Regions from separate parts of the Arthrobacter sp. NPDC093125 genome, predicted to be linked through region 3. Evidence: riboswitches for the same ligand, from Rfam matches in the RefSeq annotation. Region 3 holds a riboswitch; each other region holds the start of a gene.
The links. Region 3 has a riboswitch for cyclic di-AMP ahead of ACIP9X_RS13865 (C40 family peptidase). Riboswitches for the same ligand answer to the same signal wherever they lie in the genome.

Region 1 (2,255 bases), on a different contig from region 3:
CCTAACCTCACCCCATTTCTGCACCACTTTCCCCTCTGCAGCGTGGTGCAGCGACGCCAAAGGGCCCCGGATCATGCCGATCCGGGGCCCTTCGGGAACTCAAAGTGGTGCAGAAATGCGGGCAGGCCTCGTGGACACCGCCAGTGGGCGGTTTAGTACCAGTTGTTGGCGTAGTGGAAGTTCAGTGCCTGGCAGGGAGAACCGTAGCGCTCCTCGATGTAGCCCAGTCCCCAGTTGATCTGGGTGCGGTAGTTGGTGCGGTAGTCGGCCCCGGAGCTCGCCATCTTCTCGGCGGGCAGGGACTGCACAATGCCGTAGGCGCCGCTGCTGGGGTTGGTGGCGGTGGTGCGCCATTCGGACTCTTTGGTCCAGAGCTTCATCAGGCACTGCATCTGGTCCGGGGCCCAGCCGTAGGACGACAGCTTGGCGGCGGCGTAGGCCTGGGCGCCGGCGGGGTCGTTGACAGCGACAGGAGCTGCGGGCTTGCGGGCCGGGGCAGCCTTGACGGGCGCGACCTTCGCGGGCACAACCTTCGCTGCCGGAGCAGCAGCCGGCTTCGGTGCGGGGGCGGCCTTCACGGCCGGCTTGGGAGCGGCCTTCGCCGGTGCAGCCTTGGCCGGTGCAGCCTTGGCCGGTGCGGCCTTCTGCGTGGCCTTGGGTGCAGGCTTGGTGACGGACTGCGGTGCAACCGAGGCCGCCGTCGGGGACGGCAAAGCGGAAATCAGCGTCTTGTCGAAGCTGAGCGTTTCAACGGCGTCGGCTGCGGCGGGAGCCGCCTCGGAGGTCGCCTGGGGAGCGGCCTGCTCGGCCGCCTGCCCGGCGGCGCCGACCCCGACGAGGACTGCGCAGGCGGTGGCCAGCACTGCCGTGCGGCGGCCGAATGACGGGAGGTTCGCGGTGAGCCGGCCCCAGGCGGACGTGGGGCGTGCGGACTCGGCGCGGTGGCGTGACATTTTGCGGCTGGACTGCTGGGAAGCGCTATCAGGGCGCGACTGTGCCTTGAATTCAGACATGGTTGATTGCCTCTCAACACCTGCGGAGTTAGCTGTCGGGTTCGGATGAGGTCATCCGGCCGCACGGAAAAAAATTCACGTGCCGGCTTCACCCCAAGGGCTGATGCGGAAAGCCCGGGACTCTGGTTCCCCCGCCTCTGCCTGGTCTAGCGGAATCCGGGAAGCGGCAGAGCTGGGCGTCAATCCGGACATGCGGCCCTAGTGGTTGCCGCACCATATCGACCGTACAGGAGGCTTTCGCTTAAGTCACATTTAGGTAACGGAGATCACGAGTGCGGCGCGTCGCCTTGTGCGATGATTTTCGCGGGCAGACACGCTGTGAACCGGGTGCGGCCGGGGCGTCATGTTACGTCCACAGAACCCCCATGGGCTTCGACAATCGACTGCACGATCGACAGCCCCAGCCCGCTGGTTCCCTCGGCTGACGCTGGCCCCAGTGGACCGGAACCGGCCGCACCCTCGCCGGACAGTAGGCGAACCGCGCGGGAGACGTCTGCGCGGGCGAAGCGCGCGAAAACCCGGTCTACGAACTCCGGGGGATGCCTCCGCCGTCGTCGGTAACAGTGACGGTTACGCTCCCATCGGCCGACCGTGACACTCCCGTGACCACGGTGGTCCCCGGGCCGGTGTGTTTGCGCGCGTTCGAGAGCAGGTTGACGAGAACCTGGTGCAGTTGTGACGCGTCGCCCCGAACCGTCACTGGTTGACCGGGGAGTTCGAGTCGCCGCGTGCGGTCGGTGGCCACGACCTTTTCGTCGCCACATAGCCCGCGCCGCGGACCGTGTGGATCATGGGCGGGTGGACCGCATCCACCTTCTTGCGGAGGTACAAGATGTAGAGCTCGACGATGTTGGCCTGGCCACCGAAGTCATAGTTCCACACACGGTCCAGGATCTGCGCTTTGCTCACCACGCGCTTGGGTTCTCCATGAGGTAACGCAGCAGCTCGAACTGAGTGGCCGTGAGCTGGAGCTCATCACCTGCACGGGCGACTTCACGGGTGTCCAGGTTCAGGACCAGGTCACCCACCACCAGTTCGGCCCTAGCAGTTCGACGCCGTCAAAACCGGGAAGCATCACGTCCAGCACCAGGACGTCCGGACGGAATTCCTTCGCGAGCTTGACCGCCTCCGGGCCATCCGCTGCCACTGCTACGGACCAGCCTGCCATCCGCAGCCCCATGCTCATGAGCTCCGAGAGGCTGGGCTCATTGTCGACGACGAGGGCGCGTATCGGCGAGCCGT
Region 2 (2,255 bases), on a different contig from region 3:
GGCCGCGCCTGCTGAAGTTCCCCGACCCCTTCCGCACCCTCAACGACATGGTGGGCGTCCGCGTGATCACCAAGCTGCCGACGGAAAACGCCGCCGTGGCCAACATCATCAAGCGCCAGCGCCAGCTCTTCGACTGCCGCGGGGACCGCGAGAAGGACATCGGCTCCATTGAGTCCGGAACATACGGCTACTCCAGCCGGCACCTGATTCTGCGGACCATCCAAAACGACGTGGTCAAGGAATACCAGCAGGTCTTCAACCCTGAGGTTCAGCCGAACGGCAGCTATTTCTTCGAGTGCCAGATCCGCACCGTCTTTGCGCACGCGTGGAGTGAGATCGAACACGATATCCGCTTCAAGGCGGAGGACCCGCGCGCCTGGACGCCCCATTTCGACCGGCAGTTCACGGCCACGGCCGCCATGCTGGAAACGGTGGAGACCGCCTTCGCTGACCTGCACGAGCGCTATGAGGAGGTCCGCAGCTACTGGGACATGGACGGCGAGGGCGCGGCCCAGCTCACGCCCAACCGCATCCGTGACGTGTGGCGCGCACTGCTGCCGCACGTGGACCGGAAAGTGGACGATGACTGGGGATGGGCGGCTGAGCTCATGGCTGCCCACGGCCTCAACCAGACCGTGCAACTGGCCGGTCTGCTCAGCGCCAACCGGATCACCGAGGTCCGCAAGGCCCTGGACCACCGCTACTCCCCCGGTCCGGACCGGCTGCTGGATGACCTGCTGCTGTGGCAGTACGGCACGAGGCACATCGACCTCACCGCAGAAGCGCCCGACGTCGTTCCGCACCCGCGGCGCGACAGCCTCCTGCGGCGGCTGAAGCAGATCGAACGCTACCGGCAGACCAAGAAGTAGAGCCGGCCGCGGCGCGGCGGACTCCACCTCCCGACGCACCCCTACCCGGCGCAACCTGAGATCGCTCGCACAACACGCCCCTGTTACCCAAATGTGACTTTTGCTCCAGGCTCCCGTACGGTAGAAGACGTGCCTTCCTCACCGAGGAAGGCATTCCCGCGCTGATTGCCTAACTCTGCCGCAGCCTCGGGATCCGATCGCAGACCTTTCCGGCAGAGACGGGGAAACCAATTTTCGGCCCGCTCGAAGCGGGCCTTGGGGTGAAGCCGCGCAGATCCTGATTCCTCAGGCCGCGGCCGGGTGTCTCCCATCCGAATCCGACAGCTCACCTCGCAGGCATCGGGAGAGGCTCCTTCATGTCTTCACGCATTACCCCTGCCCGCCGCGCAGCGGCCGGCCGTTCAAACCCGTTCGCTTCCGCATCGCGCGCAGTCACGGCAAATGCCGGAGGACTGGGACGCAAGGCTGCCGTGGTCCTCGCGGCATCGGGGCTCGCCTTCACCGGGACCATGGCCGCGAATGCCGCCAACGCCCCGGCCCAGAAGGCCGCCGCCCCCGCCTCAGCTCCCGAGGCTGCCAGCCAGTCGCAGGCCCCGCTGAGCGCCAGCTCCAGCGTCAGCATCGCCTACGAGCGCCCGGCCGTGAAGTCCACGCCGGCCCCCGTTGTCAAGGCACCCGTCGTTGTGGAGAAGCCGGCTGCGCCTGCGGCTCCCAGGGTTGCTGCAGCGCCGAAGGCTGCTGCCGCCGCCCCCGCCGCTGCTCCGGCACCCGCGGCCGCGCCCGCGCCGAAGGTCACGGTCAAGTCCGCACCGGCACCGGCAAAGGCCCCCGCGCCCGCAGCCGCCGGCGGCATCAACGCCTCCATGGTCGCCGCGGCCTACGCCCAGGTCGGCATCAGCCAGGACTGCACCGCCATGGTGGAGAAGGCACTGGGCGCCTCGGGCATCCGTGTTGGCGACCTCGCCCCCATGCAGTTCATGAACTACGGCAAGGTCGTCTCCACGCCCCAGCCCGGCGACATGATTGTCCAGTCCGGCCACGTAGCCATCTTCGTCGGAAACGGCAAGGCGCTCAGCGGCGGCATGAACGGCGTGAACGAGACCATCGTTCACCCGCTGTCCTGGCTCACCGCAACCGGTCCGGTCACCTTTGTGCGGCCCGCAGCCTAACCGCGACTAAGCAAGACCGCGCACCTGAATAAGGTGCGCTCACAGAGCCGGCGTTGCGCTGCCTTGGGGGCAGCGGAGCGCCGGCTTTTTGCTGCCCTATGCACGTTTTGCCTTCCCTCGACGGCGGGGACAGCTTCCATATCCCGTCAAACTTCCGCCCTGCCTCCTTGTAGAAACCCTCCAAAATGGCGCCCCGATTTGGAAACTAGCGTCTGTT
Region 3 (2,255 bases):
GTAGTTGATGCCGACGGCGGCCAGGGAGTTGGTGGCCAGTCGGGTGCAGTCCTGCGCAACGCCAAGCTGGGCGTAGGCAGCAGCTGCGATCGAAGCACCCATGCCGCTGCTGGCAGCCGGCTTGGCCGGAGCAGCCTCGGTGGTTACAGCGGTCTTCACGGAGGCGGTCTGAACTGCGGGGGCAGCTTCGACCGGGGCCGCGGCCTCTTCAACAGGGGCGGCTTCCTGAACCTTGACGACGGGCTTGGGCGCCTCGACGACGGGGGCAGCCTCGGTGGTTACAGCAGGCTTCTCGTAGGAGATGGCGATGCTGGATGCAGCGGAGATCGGAGCCGAAGCAAGCGACTGCACTTCGAGGGTGGACGCGGAAGCGGAGTCACGCTGAACGTTGGTCTCCGCAGCGTTGGCGGCAATGCCGCTGGTCAGAACGAGTCCGGAAGCAGCAGCGATAACTGCAGCCTGGCGGCCTACACCACCGGCGTTGTCGCCGACAGCTTTGGCAATGACGGTCAGCGAGTTGGTCTTAGTAACCTCGGCGCGGTGGCGTGCACTGGTCGCACGTGTAGTCATGATTTCTCTCTTTCGTGGTCCGCTGCCCGCTGTAGCAGGCCGCGGTTTAGCGACGCGCCGGCATCTTGGGGGTACGCCGGATCGTCTCGAATGGGGTTCTTAGCGAAGGGTGTAATACGAAGCCGTGCCCGTGGCGGACACTGCGTGCAGGAGGGTGCCCTGCGAGGGGTTCAGCGCGCTGATCATCATGCCGTTACCTACGTAGATGCCAACGTGGGCACCGCCGTTCTGCATGACCAGGTCGCCGGGAGCGGGAGCCGAAGTGGGCTTCATGGCGTTCCACGCGTTGACGCGGGGAATGCTGATGCCTGCCTGCGCGTAGACCCACTGCGTGAATCCAGAGCAGTCCCAGCCGCTGGGAGTGGTGCCGCCCCATACGTAGGGGTTGCCGATGCCGGTGTAGGCAATGCCAGCGAGACCCGAAGTCGCGCCCGATCCTGCTGCGTCAACCGTTGCGGCCTTGGCCGTGACGGTTTCGGTAGCGGCATCTGCAGTTGCAGCGGCGGCGGTGTCGTCGCTGGACTGCACTGCGACGGTTTCGATGACCGGAGCTGCCTCGGTGGTGACGGCAGGGCGTTCGAACGAGACCGTTGCGGTGGGCGCGGCTGTCACAGCAAGCTGCGCAGCCTGGGATCCGGATTCAGCGGAGGCGGAAATACCAACATTGGCGTCGGCTGCATTGGCCGGCATGCCGACGCTCAGGACAAGACCTGAAGCGGCTGCGACGACTGCTGCCTGGCGACCTACTGTTCCTGCATTGGCGCTTACTGCCTTGGACACGGCGCCGAGCGGGTTCTTGCGAACCGTTTGCGCACGGTGGCGCGCAGAATTGTGGCGTGAAGACACGAAAGGTAGCCTCTCCCAATGCCTACGAGGTGAGCTGTCGGATTCGGATGGGAGTCACCCGGCCGCGCTGCTTCCTGGGAAGCTTTGCGACTTAACCCCAAGGCCTTCTTGCGAAGACCAAAATTGGTTCCCCCGCCCCTGCCAGACGATGTAATGCGAACGGACCTTGAGCGGTGGCAGAGTTAGGCAATCCACTCAAAGGCGTCAACTTCGGAAAAGTTGACGCGGTTTAGACGGTACAGCAGTTCGGAGCGAATGTCACATTCAGATCACGGCGTGTCACGAGAATGTGAGAGTTCTCCATCGGCTTGCTCAGAGCCAGCCTTGGGGATCAACGACGTCTCCGTTGACCATCACCTCGAAGTGGAGGTGGCAGCCAGTGGAAGCGCCGGTGGTCCCGCTAAGTGCCACCGCTTCGCCCCGGCTGACCTTCTGGCCTACCCGGACGCTCGATGACGACAAATGGTTGTACGTGGTTTCCAGGCCGTTGCCGTGGTCGATGACCACCCTGTTGCCGCCTCCGTACGGGTGCCAGCCGGCAAAAGTGACCTTGCCGCTCGCGGCAGCAAACACCTGCGTTCCGCACTGGGCAGCGAAGTCCTGGCCGCGGTGGAATTCTCCCGCGCCTCCGGTGATCGGGCTCACGCGGTAGCCGAAGGGGGAAGACTTGACCATGGTCTCCAGCGGGAGGCCGAGGCTGCCGGCTGAGGCCGCGCGGCTGATGCTGCCGGCGGACTGGGCACTGAGGAGCTGCTTGAGCTTTCCTTCGGGGTCGCCGGCCGTCGCTACGGAGGTGCGGCTGAAGTCGATCTTGGCTGCTGCCTCGGCTGAAACCTCAG

Region 1: another riboswitch for cyclic di-AMP. It lies ahead of ACIP9X_RS00345 (hypothetical protein); the one in region 3 lies ahead of ACIP9X_RS13865 (C40 family peptidase).
Region 2: another riboswitch for cyclic di-AMP. It lies ahead of ACIP9X_RS02600 (hypothetical protein); the one in region 3 lies ahead of ACIP9X_RS13865 (C40 family peptidase).

The regions. Positions count from the first base shown of each region.
Region 1 covers NZ_JBIVOQ010000001.1:73,404-75,658, reverse strand. Annotated here, with positions in the region: gene ACIP9X_RS00345 (hypothetical protein) at 153-1,013, opposite strand; cyclic di-AMP (ydaO/yuaA leader) riboswitch at 1,019-1,185, opposite strand; partial or broken gene ACIP9X_RS00340 (sensor histidine kinase) at 1,280-1,770, opposite strand; partial or broken gene ACIP9X_RS00335 (response regulator transcription factor) at 1,710-2,255, opposite strand, start outside.
Region 2 covers NZ_JBIVOQ010000001.1:561,232-563,486, forward strand. Annotated here, with positions in the region: gene ACIP9X_RS02595 (GTP pyrophosphokinase family protein) at 1-869, shown strand, start outside; cyclic di-AMP (ydaO/yuaA leader) riboswitch at 1,026-1,222, shown strand; gene ACIP9X_RS02600 (hypothetical protein) at 1,226-2,038, shown strand.
Region 3 covers NZ_JBIVOQ010000006.1:214,806-217,060, forward strand. Annotated here, with positions in the region: gene ACIP9X_RS13860 (NlpC/P60 family protein) at 1-570, opposite strand, end outside; gene ACIP9X_RS13865 (C40 family peptidase) at 670-1,350, opposite strand; cyclic di-AMP (ydaO/yuaA leader) riboswitch at 1,422-1,615, opposite strand; gene ACIP9X_RS13870 (M23 family metallopeptidase) at 1,729-2,255, opposite strand, start outside.